DNA from 2 places in the Treponema rectale genome. Region 2 is predicted to be linked to the other one. Evidence: riboswitches for the same ligand, from Rfam matches in the RefSeq annotation. Region 2 holds a riboswitch; the other holds the start of a gene.

Region 1 (11,003 bases), on a different contig from region 2:
GAAAAAAAATCGATTGATCCGAGACTTGATAATGCAGGATGGGCAAATGTTCTTGTTCAGGCACTTCCTTATTTCAGGCACTGGGTCGGAAAAGTCGTAGTTGTAAAATACGGCGGAAATGCCATGCTTAACGAAGACCTGAAACATGACGTTATGGAGGATATTGTTCTTCTTAATACGATTGGTATTCATGTTGTTCTGGTTCATGGCGGCGGTCCTGAAATTAACCACATGCTTGACCGTGTCGGTAAGGAAAGCAAGTTTATAAACGGTCTCCGCTACACTGATGCAGAAACCATGGAAATCGTACAGATGGTTCTTACAGGAAAACTGAACAAGGATATAGTAGGTATACTTCTTCAGCAGGGGGGTAAGGCTGTCGGTCTTTCTGGTGTTGATTCAGGTCTTTTAAGGGCTAAGAAAATCAGTAAGGACGGTACGGATCTTGGTTTTGTCGGTGAAGTTACTGAAGTTCATCCTGAAATAATTCAGTCGCTTCTTGCACAGAATTTCATTCCTGTTGTTTCTACTGTTGCTTTGGGTGAAGACGGTGATGATGCCCGCTATAACATTAACGCTGATACAGCTGCGGCAAAAATTGCCATAGCTCTTAAAGCAGAGAAATTCATTCAGCTTACAAATGTTCCTGGAGTTCTTAAGGATGTAAATGATCCTTCTTCCCTTATTCAGCGCATTCACATTCAGGATGTGGATTCACTTATAAAGGACGGAATTATTGCCGGCGGTATGATTCCTAAGATTGAGTGCTGCATGCTTGCACGTAATGGCGGCGTTCCGAGAACTCATATCATTGACGGCCGTGTTCCTCATTCCCTTCTTATAGAGATGTTCAGTGACCGCGGTATCGGAACTATGATTTATTAATGGAGAAGTTAAAATGGGAAATCCAAAAGTTCTTAATAATTACGGAAGTTTTGACGTTACTTTTGTAAAAGGGCAGGGCTCTGTTCTTACTGATGTTAATGGTAAGAAATATATCGATTTTCTTGCAGGTATTGCCGTAAACTGTCTGGGACACAATTACAAGCCTCTTGTAAAGGCAGTGGCTGCCCAGGCAAAAAAGCAGATTCATGTATGTAACTATTTTACAAGTGATGTGGGACTTGCCTTTGCAGATGAACTTCTTGCTGCAACAGGTTTTGAAGGTGTGTATTTCGGTAATTCCGGGGCAGAAGCAAATGAAGCAGCCATAAAACTTGCCCGCAAATATGGTCAGCTTAACGGCGGTTCTTCAAGAAAGACAATCGTTACACTGAATAAATCTTTTCATGGAAGAACGCTTGCAACCCTTACTGCTACAGGTCAGGACAGGTTTCATCCTGAGGATTTTGCACCTTACGTACAGGGGTTTAAAACAATAGAGCCTAATGATTATGAAGGGCTTGAAAATGCTTTTGACGAAACTACTGCAGCCCTTTTCTTTGAACCTGTTGAATGTGAGGGCGGAGTTATTCCTGTTGAAAAGGAATGGGCTCAGAAAGCTGCGGAACTTGCTCGTAAGGCTGGAGCTATCGTAATGTGTGATGAAGTTCAGACCGGTATGGGAAGAACTGGTGCCCTTCTTGCCAGTGATGCCCTTGGTATTAATCCGGAGGTTGTAACTCTTGCAAAGGCAATTGCGGGCGGTGTTCCTATGGGCGCATGTCTTTACCGCGGAAATGGAAATGTCTTTAAGGCGGGGGATCATCAGTCTACTTTTGCCGGAAATCCTTTAGCCTGTGCAGCTGGAAGAGTTGTACTTAAAACCCTTACTGCTCCCGGGTTTATGGAAGACGTTCTCAGAAAGGGTGAGTATATCCGTAATACCGTAAAAGGCTGGAATCTTCCGTGTGTAGTTGACGTCAGGGGAAAAGGTCTTGTAATTGGAATACAGGTTAATAAAGATCCTGCCGCAGTTGAAAAGAAATGTCTTGCTGACGGTCTTCTTTTTTCAACAGCTGGTTCTGATGTAGTCCGCCTTGTTCCTCCCCTCAATATTACGATGAAGGAAATTGATGCCGGTCTTGCAATTCTGAAGGCCGGGCTTGAAGCTTAAGTTTTTTAACTTTAATAAAGGCTGTTGAAAAATACACATGGGTCTAGTATTATTTGCTCATGCGTAGAAGATTAGCAGCCTTTTTGATTGTTATGACGGCAGCCTGCGCGGCTGTCGTTTTTTTTATAACAAAACAGTTTTCTAAAGATGATGCTTCATATAGATCCAGCGGTTTCTCTCTCAGTGACGGAAAATCAAAGTCCTCTGTAAAGTCACTTGATTCAGTTTCCTCTGTAGAAGAAACTGCCTTAGTTTCCCTTATTCAGCTTAAAACAGACGAAACGCTTATCGGAGTCGTCAGTATGGATTTTAACGGAGACGGGCTTGAGGATCAGGTAAATGCCGTAAAGTCTTCTTCAAGTCCTTATATTCAGCTTATTGTAGGAATATATAATAAGGCTGTTTCTGAATATGAACGCAAGGCTGTAATTGCTACACCGATAACACAGACAACTTCCTTTACGTATACCGGAATAGATCTTGTAGGAGAACATAAGAACGTTCTTGTTTATCAGGGATTTTCTGAGAATTCTGAAGCAGTCCTTCAGGCATTCATTATTACTGACAGAAGCGTAGGCGGAATAAATGTAAATCAGATTGCCGATTTAAGGGGTGACGGAACCATTTTCATACAGCAGGCGGACCGTTATGAAAACTATGACAGGTCCAATGCAAACGGTGCAAGTTATCCTATATGGGTTTATACTTCGGACAGTGCGCGCCCTGGCAGTATGGATCAGCTTCAGATCTGCTATGACTGGGACAGGGAATCCCGGCAGTATGTTCAGATAAAGACAATAAGGGTTGCAGGAAGCAATATTACCCGTAAGGAACTGGCAAAAATTCAGGATGGCACTGTAGAGACTTTTGCAGGATTTCTTGAGGGCCTCTGGTATAAAAGTGACAGTTCTTCCTTATATTATCTTTATTTTGATTATCTTCAGAAAGAAATTATTTTTGTCCGCTCAGACATAGAGGAAGTGTATAACTGGATTCGCAGCGATCTGCGCAGGAACGGAATTTATCTTTCCAGTGTAAATCAGGAAATTCAGAATCTTCAGAGGCGCATTGATATTTCTTTAAGAAGTGTTGATGAAATTAATATCCGTATTCAGGATGACGTGCGCATGCTTATTTCAGAAAACAATGTCTGGGATGGAGTTTATAAAAAGTTTTCTCAGGACAGAACCTATGATATGAATGTGTCAAAAAAATCCGAAAGCTTCATAAAGATTCTTGAAAGCGTTCCTTCCTGGAGAATGGCAGATGATACTGTTGTCGTGTTTAAGAATGGCTCCTATACTGCAGAAGGTGATATTATAAGTGACAGCGGCTTTTATACAAAAGTTACCCTGAAGGAACAGGATTACATTCAGTTCCGTTCCTCAGGAGCTTCTCCTTTATTTAAGGGAATGTATAAAATAACTTATACAGATTCTTCTAATTCGTCTCTTCTGTTTAAGCCTTACCGTGTGCTTCCGGATTCAGCCTATGCTACAGATGAACGTTCGGTTACCCTCCTGAAAGATTCGGGAGAGTAAAAGAAACTGCATTTTTGCGGGAACTGCTACCGGACAAGACGTATATTGTCAGTAAATACACTTCCGGTTTTTGTTTTACCCATAAGGATTATGCTGAGTTTTCTGACGTTTGTTATTTCCTGAATCTGAGGAATGGAATTTCCCTCAAGATCGGTAAGCTGGTGTTCCAGATCAAAATAGACATTTGTGTTTGTTCCTGTTCCGATTGCAACAGGGGCAGTAACGGCATATTCCACGGGACGCCTTCCGGAATCTATTTTCAGGTAAAGTTGAATTGTCTTTGATGTCGTATTGTTTATGTCAAGGATTATGGCCTTTGCACCTTCCCAGTTTCTGTCACTGAGGGCATCACAGTAATAAACTGCGGTTTCTGTTTTAGGTACTGCCTTGAAATTCCATTTTGCACTGGAAGCGCCTTCTGAATACCATTCTGAACTGAGGTCAGTTTCCATTGAATAACCGTCATCTGTAGAATTCTGCCAGAAGTTACCGTCTTCAAAACTGTCCAGAAGTTCAATTGTACCTTCAGGAACAGGATTGTTGATGGCAATTGCAAAAACTTCATCTTCTGTCTGAATTACATTTCCGTGACTGCCGGATGCACAGGATGCTGCTGCAATTGTTAAACTGAGAACTGCTGCTGTCTTGATTACGTTTTTCATTTTTATAATCCTTATTCGGTTTTTTAGATGGACTTTTAACTTTCCTTCGAATCAGTATACAGTATAAGATTGACTATTTCCAATAGAAACGCTTAAATTTGAACGTATTTGCAAAAAATTGCGGAAGTGATTTTATTGCACTGCTTTAAACTATAATTTCTGGAGTATTGAAATGAAAAAACTTTTACTTTGTGCTGCTCTGGCAGCTGTGATTTCTTCAGCTGTTTCTGCTCAGGTAATGACGGAAAAGGGAATGAAAAATACTGCCTGGACAGGTTTTGGATCTCCTCTGAATGCAGATACCATGTTTCATGGATTTACAGATACTTTTCAGGCAAGATTTGATGTAGCAAGCTTCACTATTGAAGGAATGCTAAACTGGAGTTTTCTTGCAAACTATGATAATGAAGGAGATGTAGATAATTTTGTATTTGGAACTTCAAATGCAAATCCTCTTACCCTTCATTACGGAACCCGCGGAGGAACCGCTTATGCCGGAGACAACAAGGTTTCTGCAGCAGCCCTTCTTTTAGGTTACAATGATCAGGTAAATGTAAGCAATGTCATTCAGGATTCATATTATGTAAACTTTATCTGGCATCCTTCAAAAAATTTTGATTTCGGTGTGGGAACAAAACTTAACTGGAAGGTTGGACCTGCTCCAAGTTACGGCGGCTGGCTTTGGGAAAGTTCCGCACATGTACGTCAGGGAGGATTTTCTACAACTTATGATGACCGCTCCGGATCAAGAGCCCAGACTTCTTCAGAGACTGCAAATTCCTATAAGTATTCTGTTGATGCACCGGGAAGTGCTGATGTTGTAGGTTTCGTTCACTATGCAAACAAATATGCAAAGCGTGCCATGGGTATCCGTTATTTTTATAACGGAGATTTTACATTCCAGCTTGGTGCTGCAATTCCTAACGGATTTAATACAGATGATCCTGCCGTTAACTTTGGAATTGAAATTGCTCCTGTTGACTGGCTCAGCATTTCTGCTGCATATGAAGGGGCTTTTGATGATCACGGAAACTTCTATACCGGAGTTACTTTAGGACATAAAAACTTTATTCTTGAAGGATATTTTGCCGCTGATTCCCTTAATACTGATGAAGATGAGGATCAGGCATACGGAACCGGTGCTGCAATTACTTTTGTAATTCCTAATACAGAAATTTCACTTCGTCCTGAACTTGGCGTAAACTTCTTTGAAAATGATAATTATACTTTTGCATGGTACACTGGAGCCCTTCTTTCTTTAAAGATTAACCGCGATTTTGGTTTGAGCGTATGGGGATCATTTGCAAACGGTTCTGATGACAAGAGATGGGAAGATAATGATGCTACAAAAGACTGGGACGGAGGTCACGTAATAAACGTACGTCCTGCAGTTGACATTGCCTTTGATGCACACACAAGCTTTACTGTTTACCTTAATCTTGAAGAACGCACTGCCTTTGACGGAGTAAGCCGCGGCTGCTGGTCAAGCGGTGTATATGTTACATATCTTTTCTAATCTGAACATATTTGACATAAGAAATTAACCGTGACAAAAAACACAGTGTTTTCAAACACTGTGTTTTTTGTTATATTGACCGTGCACTCAGAAAGGGAACAGTGTGAAATTCACTGGCTCGACGCGGAACGGTAACTGTTTTAAGCAGAAGTCCGAATGCTTTCTGACGGCAGCCTTTTGTATGAAAGGTTATTTTTCTTTATCCCTACGCAACACTCTGGGGAAATGAGGTTATTATGAAAAACGCACTTCGTGCTTTTGGACGCGCATTTTTGTCTGCGCTTGCTCTCTCTTTAGTTTTTGGTTTTGTCAGCTGTAAGACTGATGATGACAGTGAGATTGAAAATGTTTATGTATATGTAACTCCATTACAGTCTGACAGTCTTCTCTATGGAGTAAAGTGGGCTGATTCTGTTAAAAAGTGGAATACATATTCAACTTATGATGCTTATTGTTGTGCTGATTATATTCAGACTTCAAGTTATGGTATGCAGGAATCAACAGTTTACCAGAGGAAAATTTCTGATACAGAAGGATTCCTTTATTACAAGATTACTAATACAAGTAATTTTACATATTCAGATAAAGATGCATCAAGTTATCTTGGAAAATGGTATGGTGTTTACTATAAGAATTTAACATCTTCAAGCGTAACAATGTGTGATGCATATTATGCTGCAGACAGCAGTGACTATTATTGCTTTGATTCTCTTGAAGAAGCTGTTAATGGATTTACTCCGGATTCAGGTTATTTTACTTATCTTACTGATTTCACAAAAGTAACAGAATAATCAGCCAGCTTTGCGTATTTTTTCTCATAAGTCCGCCGTATTTTTCTTTACGGCGGCATTTGTTTTTTATCCTTTTTTTTCTCAGGAAAATTCTGTTTCTGCTTCCGTTTATGCTCAGAGGGGCGTTGAGGAAAATTCCTCCACAGAGGGGGTAGTGGCAAACGACGTGGACGCGCAGGGGGATTCGCAGCGTACCCCCCTTGAAGAAGAAGACATAAATCTGGGACACATTTATACATTTATTGAATCTCCTGAAGTGGAGCAGAGGCAGGTATTTAATTCACAGGACATACAGAAGTCTCATACGGAAAGTCTGGTAGATTTTCTTCAGTCTGAAGGAATGCAGCTTTTAAGTTACGGTCCCTATGGACTTGAAGCAAAACCTCAGATCCGGGGCTTTACTGATGAGACTGTACGGGTTGTAATAGACGGAATCTGCGTAAACAATGCTCAGTACGGAACTTTTGATTTTACTTCAATAGACATCAATGATATTGAGCGGATGGAAATTGTCCGCGGCGGATTTACTGAAGGGGTCAGTGACGAAGGCTCTGTTGCAGGAACAATTTATATTACTACAAAAAAACAGGCCCTGGGTACTTCCGTAACGACTGATTCTTTTGTTAAGAGTTTCTTTAATGAAAAATCCTTTGCCGATACCTTCAGCCAGAGTGCCGGAATTTCCCATCAGTTTTTAGACAGTACTTTTCTTAAGCTTAATCTCCGGGGTACTTATGCTCAGAACAGGTTTCAGTTCAGAAACTATATGAATAAGCTTGTTACAAGAGATAATGCTCTGGTAAAAGATTTTCACGGAGATGCAAAAGTTTCTCATTTTTTTGGAAACGGTTCTTCTTTTACAGGTGGAGTTCTTTTTTATGACGGAATAAAAAACTGTCCCGGAACTTCGACATCTGTTTCTGAAGGCGTGCAGAAAGACTTAAATGCAATGGTAAATTTTTCTCTCGTTAATCCTGCCGTAAAAAATGTTTTCCGGCTTGAAAACAGCGGGGCATGGATTTTTAACCGCAGAAACTATGATGAAAGCAATTCTTCCAGCCTGCATTTAATAAATACGTTCCGGTATGCTTCTTATGCGGAGGCTGATTTTAATGACTTCTATACCCAAAGTGCCGGCCTTACTTTAGATGCAGTTAATCTTGATTCCACTGATGACGGAAAGCATCTTCAGTTTTCTTTTACGGTAAAAGAAACATCTGTGTTCCGTTTTTCAAAACATGTAATTTTTACTCTTCCTCTTGCGGTAAAAACCTGCGGTTCAAATGCTGCCTTCATTCCTAAAGCAGGGGTTAAGATTGCTTCAGAGTATGCTGATTTTATTGTTAATGCATACCGCATGGTGCAGTTTCCTAATATGGACGATCTGTACTGGGAATCTTCCTATGCCCGGGGAAATCCTGATCTTAAGATTGAAGAAGGCTGGGGAGGAGAATTTACCGTTAACTGGAAAAAATTTATTCCTTTAAGTGCATGTTTTTTTACGAATTATTATGAGAATAAAATTCAGTGGGCTTCAAGTGAAGGAATATTGACTCCGCAGAATGTAGCCAGTGCTTTTTACTGCGGTCTTGATTTGAGGACTGAAAAAATTTTCTTTGACGGCATTCTTGAAGTAAAAGCCAGTGGAGAGTACCTGTATTCTGCTCTTCTGGATAAGGACAACGAACTCACATATAAAAAAAGAATTATGTGGACTCCTGACTGGACATGTGCCGTAAGTACTGTCGTTAATTTTTTTGATTTCCGTTTTGCTGCCGAATGGAATTACATAGGAAAAAGATATAAGTCAAATTTGAATGTTTCTTACATGGAGCCTTATTCACTGGTGAATTTAAATCTATCCTATGAGGGATTTGAGCATTTTACAGTTTATTTCAGGGCAGAGAATATTCTTGATACTGAATATGAAGCCGTGGACTCCTATCCAATGCCTGGAATAAGTGCTACCCTTGGACTCAGGACAAAGTGGTAATGAACAGGTGTGTTATAGTTTCAGCAGGCATTATAAACGATTATGCTTTTATCAAAAGCCTGCTGAAGAAGGATGATTTTTTTATATTCTGTGACGGCGGTCTCCGGCATGCAGATTTTCTCGGCGTAAAACCTGATGTTATGACAGGGGATTTTGATTCCGTTTCAGATGAGGATTATAAAAGGTGGTCATCTCAATGCAGGGTTATTTCTCTTCCCAGAGAAAAAGATGATACTGATACTCTTGCTGCTGTAAGGTTTGCTCTCTCTGAAGGATTTGATGATTTCCTTCTGACGGGAGCAATGGGATTTCGCTTTGACCATGCTTTTGCAAATATTGGAGTTCTTCTGTACCTGGATGATCTTCATAAAAAGGCTGTGCTGGCAGATGATTATTCATTGATGGAGATTGCAGGAAAAAATCCAATTTATATAGAAGATAATTATTCTTTTTTTTCCGTACTTACAGTGGATGGGGATGCAGGCGGTGTATGCATAAAAAATGCAAAATATCCTCTTGAAAATGCGGTGCTCAAAAGCAGTTTTCAGATAGGGGTAAGTAATGAAGTTCTTCCCGGAAAGACCGCATCGGTAAGTGCAGGGCAGGGGCGCGTTCTTGTGGTAAAAGTACGGTGATAAAAAATTCTTTACTTGACAAGTGTTACTGTCTTTAGTATCCTTTTGACTATGAATAACACAACGACCCGTCGGGCTCAGTCTAACTTTCTCTCCATGCTGGCTTACTTTTACTTTAGCTTTTATTATTTTCTCGGCATTCAGGAAGGTTTCCTTGCTAAAAGGCGGACTGCATAAAGGCTTGTGCGATTCTTAAAGCAAGAAATTACAGGAACCTTCCTAAAAAGAAGGTTCCTTTTTTTTTATTTGTCTTTGTTTCTAAGGCTGTCATGTAAATTAACGGAGGTGCAAAATGATAGTTATTTTGAAAAGCGGTGTGAGTCAGGACAGGATTGATTCTTTCATCTCGGATGTAAAGGAAAAGAACCTTGACGTACATGTTTCTAAAGGTGTGGATAAAACTGTACTTGGTCTTTTAGGTGATACTTCAAAACTTGATCCGGAAGATTTTCTGGCAAATGAGATTGTAGAAAGTGCAGAGCGCGTTTCTGCTCCTTATAAAATGGCAAGCCGTTCCTTCCATCCTGAAAATACAGTAGTAAAGATTGGCGGAGACGGCAGTACTGCATGTTTTATCGGTGACGGAAAAACAGTTCCGCTTATTGCCGGTCCGTGTTCTGTAGAAAATGAAAAACAGCTTATCGATGCAGCACTGGCCGTAAAAAAAGCCGGTGCCCGTATTCTCCGTGGCGGTGCCTACAAGCCGCGTACTTCTCCGTATTCATTTCAGGGACTGGGACCTGAAGGAATCCGTATTCTTGAAAAGGCAAAAAAAGAAACAGGACTTCCAATCTGTACAGAACTTATGAGTGCTTCGGAACTTAAGTATTTTGAAAACGTAGATTTAATTCAGGTTGGTGCCCGCAATTTTCAGAACTTTGATCTTCTTAAGGAAATCGGAAAATTCGGAAAGCCGGTCCTGCTTAAAAGAGGACTTTCCGGAACTATCCAGGAACTTTTGATGAGTGCTGAATATATTATGGCAAACGGAACTGAACAGGTTATCCTCTGTGAAAGGGGAATCCGTACTTATGACGGATATACAAGAAACTGTCTTGATGTAAGCGCCGTTCCTTATCTGCATAAAGTTTCTCATCTTCCGGTTGTTCTTGATCCAAGTCATGCCTGCGGAATCAGGTGGATGGTTGGAACTCTTGCATGCAGTGCAGTTGCAGCCGGAGCAGACGGTCTTGAAATTGAAGTTCACTGTAATCCTGAAAAAGCCCTGAGTGATGCAAGTCAGCAGCTTCCTCCTGTAATGTTTGAGGAACTTGCCGTAAAACTCAATAAATATGCAGCTGTTGAAGGAAAAACAATATAAATAGTAAACTGTAAAATCATGAAAAACTTAAAAGATCTTACTTACGGTATCGTAGGTCTCGGAATAATGGGCGGCTCTTTTGCAAAGGCCATAAGACAGAATATTCTCAGTCAGAGCGGTTCAAAGGGTAAAATTCTTGTATGCAACAGAAGTACGGCCTGTCTTTCCATGGCTGTTAATGAAGGTATTGCAGATGAGGCTTTTACTCAGGATAAAACTTCTGAACTTTTGAAGAAAAGTGACATTGTCTTTGTCTGCCTTTATCCTCATGCCACTCTTGAATTTCTAAAGAATTATAAAAATGATTTTAAGAGCGGTGCCATCGTAACTGATATTTCCGGAGTAAAGGGAATTTTTGAAAAGTCCCTTCCTGAACTTCTTCGTCCTGATGTTGATTTTATAATCGGTCATCCAATGGCCGGCGGAGAAAAGGAAGGCTATGCCGCAAGTAACGCAAAGTTTTTTGTCAATCATAATTATATTTTCTG
Region 2 (11,003 bases):
TGTCCGTCTGATTTTAAGTATTCTGTGTAGCGGGCTGCTTCAAGAAGTTCAAAGGATACGATAAAGTCTGCTTCTCCTTTATCAACTATAGGTGAATATACTTTGTCTCCATAACGTACGTAAGTAACAACAGAACCGCCTCTCTGGCTCATTCCGTGAACTTCACTTACTTTTACGTCGAAACCTGCATCGAGCAGTACCTGTCCTAAAGTTTTAGATGCAAGCAGTGCTCCCTGACCGCCGACACCAACTATCATTATATTTTTTACCATAGTTTTAATCTCCATACTGCCTTATTTAGTTTTTTGAGGTGCCTTTTAATGCATCGAATTTACACATCTGTGAACATACGCCGCAGCCTACACAGAGAGTGCTGTCAATTTTTGCTTTTCCGTTTTTCATTGCGATGGCAGGACAGCCTATTTTCATACACATTTTGCAGGAACGGCACTTTGCTTCATCAACAACAAGGGGCGGATTGTGTTTTACTTCTTTAAGAAGGGCACATGGTCTTCGGCTTATGATAAGGCTTGGTTCTTCAACTTCAATTTCTTCTTTTACGGCCTGTTCACATTCAGCCATGTTGTATGGATCTACTACACGGACTCTGTTGATTCCCATTGCACGGGCAAGAGCTTCAAGATTTACTTTGCCTGCCGGATCTCCGTAAAGATTTTTTCCGGTTGTAGGATTCTGCTGATGACCTGTCATACCGGTTATTGAATTGTCGAGAATGATAACTGTTGAGTTTGACTGGTTGTAGGCAATGCTTGCAAGACCTGTCATTCCGGAATGCATGAAGGTTGAGTCTCCGATTACGGCAACTGATTTTTTCTCATGATCTGCTCCGGTTGATTTATTCCATCCGTGAAGTCCTGAGAATGAAGCACCCATACAGAGGGTTACATCCATTGCTGAAAGTGGTGCAACTGAACCTAAGGTGTAGCATCCGATGTCTCCGAATACAGTTACTTTAAGTTTGTTCAGTGCATAGAACATTCCGCGGTGAGGACATCCTGCACACATAATCGGAGGGCGTACAGGAATGTTTATGTTAAGTTTTTTTCCTGAATGAACTTCTTTTTTGAATGCTGCTGCTACAATATTCTGACTGAATTCTCCGCATATCGGAAGGATGTCTTTTCCGTAAATCTTTATTCCAAGTTCAAGACCACGGCAGAACTGCTCGATGATCGGATCAAGTTCTTCAACAATGATAAGGGCTTCAAGACCTTTTGCAAAGTTCCGGATCATGTTTGCAGGAAGAGGATTAACCATTCCCAGCTTAAGAATGTTTACGCTGTCTCCGAGAATTTCTTTTACATACTGATAGCTTGTAGAAGAAGTAATGATACCGATTTTTGAAGCAGGTACATCAAATATTTTTTCTGAGCCTGAACCGGATGCTTTTTCTATGCGGTTAATTCCGCTTGTTTCGCTCCATGCCTCAATGTCCTTCATTCTCTGTTCAACAAAAGGATGACGTCTGATTGCATTTGCAGGAGCCATTACGTATTTCTGAATGTTTTTTTCGTAAGCTTTGTGTTCAGGAACTTTGCGTTCTGCTGTATCAGTGATGCTCTGACTGTGGGCAACACGGGTACACATTTTGTATAAAACAGGTGTATCGAATTTTTCGCTGAGTTCAAAAGCAAGGGCAGCAAAATTACGTGCATCCTCAGAGTCGCTTGGTTCAATCATAGGAACTTTTGCTGCTATTGCATGATGGCGGCTGTCCTGTTCATTCTGAGATGAGTGCATTCCCGGATCATCTGCAACACCGATGACGAGACCTGCATTAACACCGGTGTAGCTCATCGTATAAAGAGGATCTGCTGCAACGTTAAGTCCTACGTGTTTCATTCCGCAGAAAGCACGTCTTCCGGCAAGACAGGCACCGAATGCTGATTCCATTGCTACTTTTTCATTAGGAGCCCATTCACAGTAAAGTTCTTTGAATTTTGCAGCTTCTTCTGTGATTTCTGTACTTGGTGTTCCGGGATAACTTGAAATGAATTCACAGCCTGCTTCGTAAAGACCTCTGGCTGCTGCGGCATTTCCTAGCATTAATTGTTTCATTTTTTTCTAACCTCGAATTTTTTTGAAAAAAGAAAAACTTTCTGTTTAATTATAAAATGATTTTTTAGGGCATCTCTAAAATTCATTCAGGAGGATTTTTAGAGATACTGCCAATTATAACATAAGGGTGTTTTTTTTGTCAGTACGGAGAGTCTGTTGTCTATGTATTTAAGCTAATATATAGAAGAAAAAATAATTTTTTTTAATATTACTTCTACTTCCCATAAGCGTAAAAAAATGCTACATTGAAAAAGTCGATGGCGACTTCGTATTTAGCGGAGTCGCCATTTTTTTTTGCCAAAATTTAAGGAGCGCTGATAGGATGTGTGGATTTGTAGGTGCATTTGATTTAAATTCCGGCGGTAAGCCGCTTGCAGAAGGTCTTCGTGATGAACTTCGCGTTCACGTACTTGAAATGTCTAAAAGGATTCGTCATCGTGGTCCGGACTGGAGCGGTGTATATACTGGAGAAAATGCGATACTCAGTCATGAAAGGCTTAGTATTGTAGATCCACTTTCCGGTAAACAGCCTCTTGTGAGTGATGATGGAAAAATCATTCTTGCGGCAAATGGTGAAATTTATAATCACAAGAAAATCCGTGAAGCTATAGGAGATAAGTATCACTTCAGGACAGGAAGTGACTGTGAAGTTATTATTCCTCTTTATAAAGAATGTATTCAGAATGGCTTTGATTTTTCTTCAATGATTGAAAAGCTTTCCGGTATTTTTGCCTTTGCACTTTATGACAGCGAGCGGGATGTTTATCTGGTTGCCCGTGATGAGATTGGTGTAATTCCTTTATATCAGGGTTGGGATAAAAACGGTCATTATTATGTTGCCAGTGAACTGAAAGCTCTGGAAGGTGAATGTGTTACTATCGAAGAATTTCCAAACGGATGCTATTTGTGGTCAGGAGAAAAGAATTCTTCTCCGGTGAAGTGGTATTATCGTGACTGGGAAAGTTATGAGGCTGTAAAGAATAATCAGTGTGCTGCGGATAAAAAGGGCAGGGTAATTAATCCTGAGGTTATTGAAAAAGTAAGAAATGGTCTTGAAAGTGCAGTTAAGGCTCAGCTTATGAGTGACGTTCCTTATGGAGTTCTTCTTTCCGGCGGACTTGATTCTTCGATTATTGCGGCAATAACACAGAAGTATTCGAAGAAAAGAATTGAAAGTGACAGTAAGGAAAGTGCCTGGTGGCCGCAGTTGCATTCTTTTGCGGTAGGTCTTGAAGGAAGTCCTGATCTGGTTGCTGCAAAAAAAGCTGCTGATTATATCGGTACGGTTCATCATGAAGTTCACTTTACTATACAGGAAGCTTTGGATGCATTGCCGGATGTAATTTATCATATTGAAACTTATGACATTACAACAGTGCGTGCAAGTACTCCGATGTACCTGCTTGCCAGAGTTATAAAATCCATGGGAATAAAAATGGTTCTTTCCGGTGAAGGCAGTGATGAACTTTTTGGCGGTTATCTTTATTTTCATAAGGCTCCGAATGCTGAAGAGTTTCATGAAGAGCTTGTTAGAAAAATGAGTAAGCTTCATCTTTATGACTGTCTGCGTGCAAATAAATCCCTTATGGCCTGGGGAGTTGAAGGCCGCGTTCCGTTCCTTGATAAAGATTTTATTGATATTGCAATGAGACTGAATCCTGAAGACAAAATGAATATTATTTTACTTTCTGATGGTTCTGAAAAAAATGGCGGTACTCATCAGAGAATGGAGAAGTGGATTTTACGAAAGGCTTTTGAGGATATGCTTCCTGAAGATATCTGCTGGAGGCAGAAGGAACAGTTTTCTGATGGAGTAGGCTATAACTGGATTGATACCTTAAAACGCATTACGGAAGAAAAAGTAAGTGATGCAGAATTTGCCCGCCGTGAAAATCGTTTTCCTGTAAATCCTCCTAAGACAAAAGAAGAGTATTATTACAGAGAGATTTACAGCAGACTGTTTCCTAGTGACAGTGCTGCAAAATGCGTTCCTCATGAAGCCGGGGTTGCCTGCTCTACGGCGAAGGCACTGGAGTGGGATGCAGCATGGAAGAATATGGATGAACCAAGTGGTCGCGCAATAAACGGAGTACATAATGATTCCTATAAATGATAAAGCTTATCTTATACTTGCAGACGGAACTGTATTTGAAGGTGCAGCTGCCGGTGTAAAGGGAAAGATTGTTGGAGAAACTGTATTTACGACAGGTATGACCGGGTATCTTGAAACTCTTACGGATCCAAGTTATTTCGGTCAGATAGTTACGCAGACATTTCCGCTGATTGGAAATTATGGTGTAATCCCGGAAGATTTTGAAAGTAAAAAATCATACGTCCGCGGTTATATCGTGCGGGAACTTTGTGATGGTCCAAGTAATTTTAGATGTGAATCCAGCCTGAATGAATTTTTGAAAAAGCAGAATATTACTGCTATCTGCGGAATTGATACCCGTGCCCTTACGAAAAAACTTCGGGAGAGCGGAGTTATGAATGGAATGATTTTAAGCGGTGCAGATATGCTTGAACTTCTTCTGCCGGATGGTAATTTAGATGAAACTAAACTGGAAGAATGTCTTGAAGAAATCAGGAAGTATAAAATTGTTGATGCTGTAAAAAACGTGCAGTCTGTTTCTGACTGCAAATGTGAAGCAGGTAAGGGTAAAAGAGTTGTACTTTTTGATTTCGGGGCAAAAGCAAATATTCAGCGGGAACTTGAAAAAAGAGGCTGCAGCGTCATTACGGTTCCTTATGATACTTCCGCAGAAAAAATAATTGAATTGAATCCGGATGGAATTATGCTCAGTAACGGACCGGGAGATCCTGCAGAGAATGTCGGCGTAATTAAAGAAATAAAAAAAATTTGTGATTATGGAAAGATTCCTGTTTTTGGAATCTGTCTTGGTCATCAGATGCTGGCTTTAGCCAGGGGTGCTGAAACCTGCAGGCTTAAATATGGACACAGAGGTGGCAATCATCCTGTAAAAGACGTGAAGACCGGACGTATTTATATTACCAGTCAGAATCACGGATATGCTGTAAAAACAGAGTCGCTGCCTTCGTTTGCAAAAGAAACTTTTGTAAATCTAAATGATGGAACTTGTGAAGGCGTGGAGTATACCGATATTCCGGCATTTAGCGTTCAGTTTCATCCTGAAGCATGCGGTGGTCCTCATGATACAAATTTTTTGTTTGACAGGTTTTTAAGGATTATTTAAGAACACTGACAAGAAACGTTTATTGTGTTATATTCCTTCTGTATTTCAATGGAATCAGGTGAGAGGCCTGAACTGAATGCGCAACGGTATGCAGTATGCATTGGAAAATGCGGCAGATGAAAACAGCCACTGAAGCTTTTAAAATGTTTTGGGAAGGCTCATTTGTTTTTAATAAAAACTGTAAGTCCGGAAACTTTGGTACAGCCTTTTGTATGAAAGGTTAACTCTTATTTTTGGGAACTGCGCAGTTTCGGTTCCCGGGAAGGAATTAATGAAACATTTTAAATTTTCTCGCCGTGCCATTTTTAAAGGCCTGCTTGCAGTTTTATGTCTGACGTTTTTTTCTGCATGCGATTCTGATTCTTCAGATCCTGAAGACAATAACGAAACTTCGTATCTGCAGCCTGCGGTACTTAATGATACTGCCTGGTTTACAGATGATGTGCGCATCGATTTTCTGGAAGTCTCAGATGAACTTTATCTTAATTATTTACCTGACGGTCTGAATACAAGCCGCTGGATTAAACTTGTACCAAAAGAGAATACGAGCTTTGATGCAGAAATTGTATGGTCTGCAGATATTCGAGAAATAGGAAAAAACTTTTCAGTAGAAATCGGTCTTAAAAATGGACTGCTTTGCATTCAAAGTGATGAAATCAGCTTAAGCAGTCTTTCCTGTTATGAAGGGGTTTCGGCATCTTCCTTTGATTCTTCAAAAGTAGCAGCGCTGGAAACCGATTATCTCAGAAATTTTGATGGAAGTTACACTCTTGATTCAACAGGAATTGCACTTAATGTGGGAGCGAAAATTAATCTGCATAAGGACGATTTGCATTACTGGAATGCGAATGTTCTTAATGCGGTTTATGATGAAGAAAAGGCTGAATATGATTTTCTGCTGGCACATTCTTCTCAAAAGGATGCTTCCGGTTCAATTGATCCTGGAATTACGGGAGAAGAGCCTTTTATTTCTGAGCAGGGACTTTTCTGGTCTCACATGACGCTTACTGCAAAGCCGGGATCGATTTGGGAAATTGCCTGGTCTTCTGACTGGAAGAATTCTCCTTATGAAGCTTTGAATGCAGAACTTAATATGAAGGACACTTTTACAGGACCTGCAACTTCTAAAATAAAATACAGCTATAAATTTTATTTCGGTAATCCTTCAAAAGATGAAAACGGCTGGTGTATCGTAGAAAAAGGAGAACTTATTTATTCAGTTGAATTTGAATCTGATCTTCCTGTAAATAAAAGCTGGAAAGAAATTTATGAAGAAAATCAGATTGAATCTAAAATAAATCTTCCTGAAAATATGATTCCTGACTACTGGTGGTACAGTACGAATTCAATTACCTCAATAGAAGATTCTTTTGTGTATAAACTGAATGATTCTTATAAACCTTCGCTGGAAAGTTATGAGTTCTATCTCTCTGTAAAAGAAAAACCTGCTCAGGCTTCTGTATATACAAGACCGGGAAAATTCTACAGCAAAGATAAAGGATATCTTGAGATTACAGAAACTACAATTCAATGGAATGAAAGTATTTATGAAATTGTTGACGGAGCATCCTGGACGCTGTGGAATGATGATGAAACTAATCCTAACCGGGAAGCATATCTTGTAAAAAAAGACGGGCAGAATTATCTGTGCTCTGTCTGGTATTATATAAATAAACCGGATGGAACTAAAAACTATGTAAATTTTGAACTACCTTTGGAATCATTCTTAACTGAATGTCCTGCTGTTTATGATTATCAGTCTGATGATTGTAAGACTGGAAAATCACAGAAAAATCTTATTTCGAAAGATTCTTCGTTCTGGTGTGAAATCGTTAAAGGTAATGAGAATTCTTTATTTATCACGGGAGAAGGGGACAGTATTGATGTAAAATCAGGAAATGATAGTTTTACGGCAGTCTTCAGGGAAAAGGGAAATGGTAAATCATTAAGCATGCCTGCCGGTGATGGCAGAATGGAAATGGAAGTAAATGACTATCTCTGGCTTTCTGATGACAGGACTCCAGGAAAAGTATCATATCCTGTAAAGGACTTTTATGAACTGCAGCTTGCTGATGTTGAATATATGGGCTGGTGCATGTCATTTACAAAAGGCACCTGGGATTATGATGAAGAGGAAGATGAATACTCTGATACATATTCAATAATTGGAAATTATGTTATTTCCGCAAAAGATGCGGAATCAATTTTAAGGCATTTTACTGCAGAATGAACCGGCTGAGTTATAGATAAAGCCGGCTTTTTGGAGTTTACAAAAATAATTAATTCCGATATATTAGTTTAAGTCGATGGCGACACTGTCTTTAGTGATGGTGTCGCCATTTTTTTTTGGAGTTCTAAATGCCACTGAATAACGACATCCGCAAGGTAATGATTATTGGAAGCGGCCCGATTGTAATAGGTCAGGCTGCAGAATTTGACTATGCAGGAAATCAGGCATGTAAGGCTTTGAAGTCTCTGGGCCTTGAAGTATGTCTTGTAAACTCTAATCCGGCAACTCTTATGACCGACAGGACCATGGCTGATGAAATCTATCTTGAGCCTCTTACCCTTACTACTTTACAGAGAATAATAGAAAAAGAAAAACCTGATTCACTTCTTTCTACTTTGGGCGGACAGACAGGATTGACGCTGAGTATGGAACTTGCAAAGTCAGGTTTTCTTGAAAGTCACGGGGTAAAACTTTTAGGGGCAAGGCCTCTGACAATCGATAAGGCGGAAGACCGGCAGATGTTTAAAGATACGATGGAATCTATCGGAGAACCGTGCATTCCGTCAAAAGTTGTTACTTCTTATGAAGATGCCCTTGATTTTGCAAAAAACGTAATAGGACTTCCTGCAATCATACGTCCGGCTTTTACTCTGGGAGGCACCGGAGGCGGTATTGCAAATACCTGGGCTGAGTTTGATGAAATTGCTCATAATGGTCTGCATCGTTCTCCTATTCATCAGATACTTGTAGAGAAATGTATTTCCGGCTGGAAGGAAATTGAGTTTGAAGTTATGCGGGACAGTAAGGGAAATGTAATTACTGTATGTTCAATGGAAAACTTTGATCCGGTTGGAGTTCATACAGGGGATTCAATTGTAATTGCTCCGACGGTTACTCTTGCTGATAAAGAATACCAGATGCTTCGTTCTGCAGCATTAAATATAATTTCGGCACTGGAAATAGAAGGGGGATGTAACTGTCAGTTTGCACTTAATCCTGATACTTTTGAATATGCAGTAATAGAAGTAAATCCCCGTGTGTCCCGTTCTTCTGCACTGGCAAGTAAAGCTACCGGATATCCTATTGCAAAAGTTGCAGCTCTTATTGCAGTAGGCTTTACTCTGGATGAAATTCCTAATTTTGTTACGAAAAAAACAAAAGCCTGTTTTGAACCGGTGCTGGATTATGTTGTCGTAAAGATGCCGAAGTTCCCGTTTGATAAATTTGTGTATGCCAGCCGTAAGCTCGGAACTCAGATGAAAGCAACAGGGGAGGTAATGGCAATCGGTCAGAATTTTGAAGAGGCAATACTTAAAGCTGTCCGGGGAGCTGAACTCGGTGTAAAGGATTTAAATCTTCCTCTGTTTGAAAAAGAGTTTGATGAAAAAATAAAAGAAAGAGTATCTCAGTGTACGGATCAGAGAATCTTTGCAATTTATCAGGCTCTTAAACGGCACCTTATGTCTGTTGATGAAATTCATGAAGTTACCAGAATAGACAGATGGTTTTTGTGGAAGCTGGAGAAGATTGCTGAATCTTCATCAGAATTATATTCTCCGTGTTCCTTCAAGATGGTTGATACATGTGCCGGTGAGTTTGAAGCTGAGACTCCGTATTTTTATTCAACTGCGGGGGGAGAAAATGAAGCCGAGAAATTCCTTGCCGAGACACGTAAAAAAGACAGTAAGGGTACAATTGTTGTTCTTGGTTCAGGGCCGATAAGAATCGGACAGGGAATTGAGTTTGATTATTCTTCCGTTCAGTGTATATGGGCATTAAAGAAACTTGGTTATGAAGTTGCAATCATTAATAATAATCCGGAAACTGTCTCTACAGATTTTGACATTGCAGACAGGCTTTACTTTGAACCTCTTACTCCTGTAGATGTAATGAATGTTATAAATGTGGAAAAACCGGAAGGGGTTGTTGTTGCTTTTGGCGGCGGAACGGCAATCAAGCTTGCGGAATTCTTACACAGCCAGGGAATAAAAATTCTTGGAACGAGTGCGGATGCCATTGATCTTGCAGAAGACAGGGAACGCTTTGAGGAACTTTGTGAAAAACTGAATGTAAACAGACCTAAAGGAGAAACTGTCTTTACGGAAGTTGAAGCTCTTGAAGCTGCAGCGAAATTGGGCTATCCGGTTTTAATGCGGCCAAGCTATGTACTTGGCGGACAGAATATGATTATCGCCAGGAACAGTGCAGATATAAAAGAATACATGAAAATAATTCTGTCTCAGAAAATAGAAAATCCTGTTTTGATAGATAAATACATGGAAGGAACTGAACTTGAAATTGACTGCATTTGTGACGGACATGAAGTTCTTATACCTGGAATAATGGAACATGTAGAGCGGACAGGAATTCATTCAGGAGATTCTATTGCTGTGTATCCGCCGTGGTCTTTTACACCTGAAATGACAAAAGAGGTTGTTGAAAAATCTACTGCTATGGCTCTTGCTCTTGGAACAAAAGGGCTGGTTAACATTCAGTGGCTTTTCTATAACGGTGAACTCAATATTATTGAGGCAAATCCACGCTCAAGCAGAACAGTGCCTTATCTTTCTAAAGTTACAGGGGTGCCTATGGTAGAACTGGCAACACGAGCAATGCTTGGAGAAAAAGTTTCTGATATGGGATTTGGTACCGGTCTTTACAGAGCGCCGGATTATTTTGCAGTAAAAGTTCCTGTTTTCAGCTTTGAAAAACTAATGAACGTTGATACACATCTTGGTCCGGAGATGAAGAGTACAGGTGAAGTTCTTGGAATTGCGCCGACAAGAGAAGAAGCTCTTTTTAAGGGAATGGCTGCCGCCGGCTGGAAGATGATTCATCCGAAGGATTTTTGCTCTGAGAATTCTTCCTGTCAGAATGACGCGTTTGATGGCAGAGATGAAGCCTTGAATGATAAATGCGGAATTCTTTTTTCGGTTAGAGAGTCAGATTTACCTGAACTGCCTTCTCTTGCAAGAAAATTTTATGATATGGGATTTAAGCTTTACGGAACCACAGGAAATGCTGCAACAATAGAACGCAGCGGAATGCAGGTTACTCATGTTGCTAAAGTGCATGAAGATTATCACGACAATGTAATGACTTTATTGGAAAGCGGGCGGGTAGTTTATGTAGTTTCTACTTCTGCAAAAGGAAGGGATCCTGTTGCTGAGAGTGTTAAGCTGAGACGGCTTGCTGTAGAGCGGGATATTGACTGCCTTACTTCGATGGATACTGCAAATGCTCTGGCAGACTGTCTTATGGGAAAGTATTCACTGGATAATGTGAGTCTTGTAAATATTTGTGAATTATAAGAAGGAATGAATAATGTATACAAAAAAGGATGTTCTGGATTTTGTAAATGAAGAAGATGTAAAATTTATACGCCTTGCTTTTTTTGATGTAAAGGGACGGCAAAAAAATATTTCCATCATGCCGACAGAACTTGAACGGGCTTTTGAAGAAGGAATTGCTTTTGATGC

The links. A riboswitch is a leader RNA that binds a small molecule or an ion and turns the genes downstream of it on or off. The one in region 2 is predicted to bind cobalamin.
Positions count from the first base shown of each region.
Region 1: another riboswitch for cobalamin. It lies ahead of HNP77_RS01880 (hypothetical protein); the one in region 2 lies ahead of HNP77_RS11800 (hypothetical protein).

Region 1 covers NZ_JACHFR010000001.1:443,367-454,369, forward strand. The annotation lists gene argB (acetylglutamate kinase) at 1-885, shown strand, start outside; gene HNP77_RS01860 (aspartate aminotransferase family protein) at 899-2,056, shown strand; gene HNP77_RS01865 (pallilysin-related adhesin) at 2,116-3,597, shown strand; gene HNP77_RS01870 (hypothetical protein) at 3,624-4,259, opposite strand; gene HNP77_RS01875 (hypothetical protein) at 4,432-5,775, shown strand; adenosylcobalamin-variant (AdoCbl-variant) riboswitch at 5,855-5,945, shown strand; gene HNP77_RS01880 (hypothetical protein) at 6,012-6,566, shown strand; gene HNP77_RS01885 (TonB-dependent receptor domain-containing protein) at 6,721-8,559, shown strand; gene HNP77_RS01890 (thiamine diphosphokinase) at 8,559-9,194, shown strand; gene aroF (3-deoxy-7-phosphoheptulonate synthase) at 9,487-10,515, shown strand; gene HNP77_RS01900 (prephenate dehydrogenase) at 10,534-11,003, shown strand, end outside.
Region 2 covers NZ_JACHFR010000005.1:13,918-24,920, forward strand. The annotation lists gene HNP77_RS11780 (indolepyruvate oxidoreductase subunit beta) at 1-272, opposite strand, end outside; gene iorA (indolepyruvate ferredoxin oxidoreductase subunit alpha) at 298-2,079, opposite strand; gene asnB (asparagine synthase B) at 2,402-4,192, shown strand; gene HNP77_RS11795 (carbamoyl phosphate synthase small subunit) at 4,176-5,294, shown strand; cobalamin riboswitch at 5,345-5,488, shown strand; gene HNP77_RS11800 (hypothetical protein) at 5,566-7,524, shown strand; gene carB (carbamoyl-phosphate synthase large subunit) at 7,653-10,835, shown strand; gene HNP77_RS11810 (glutamine synthetase family protein) at 10,849-11,003, shown strand, end outside.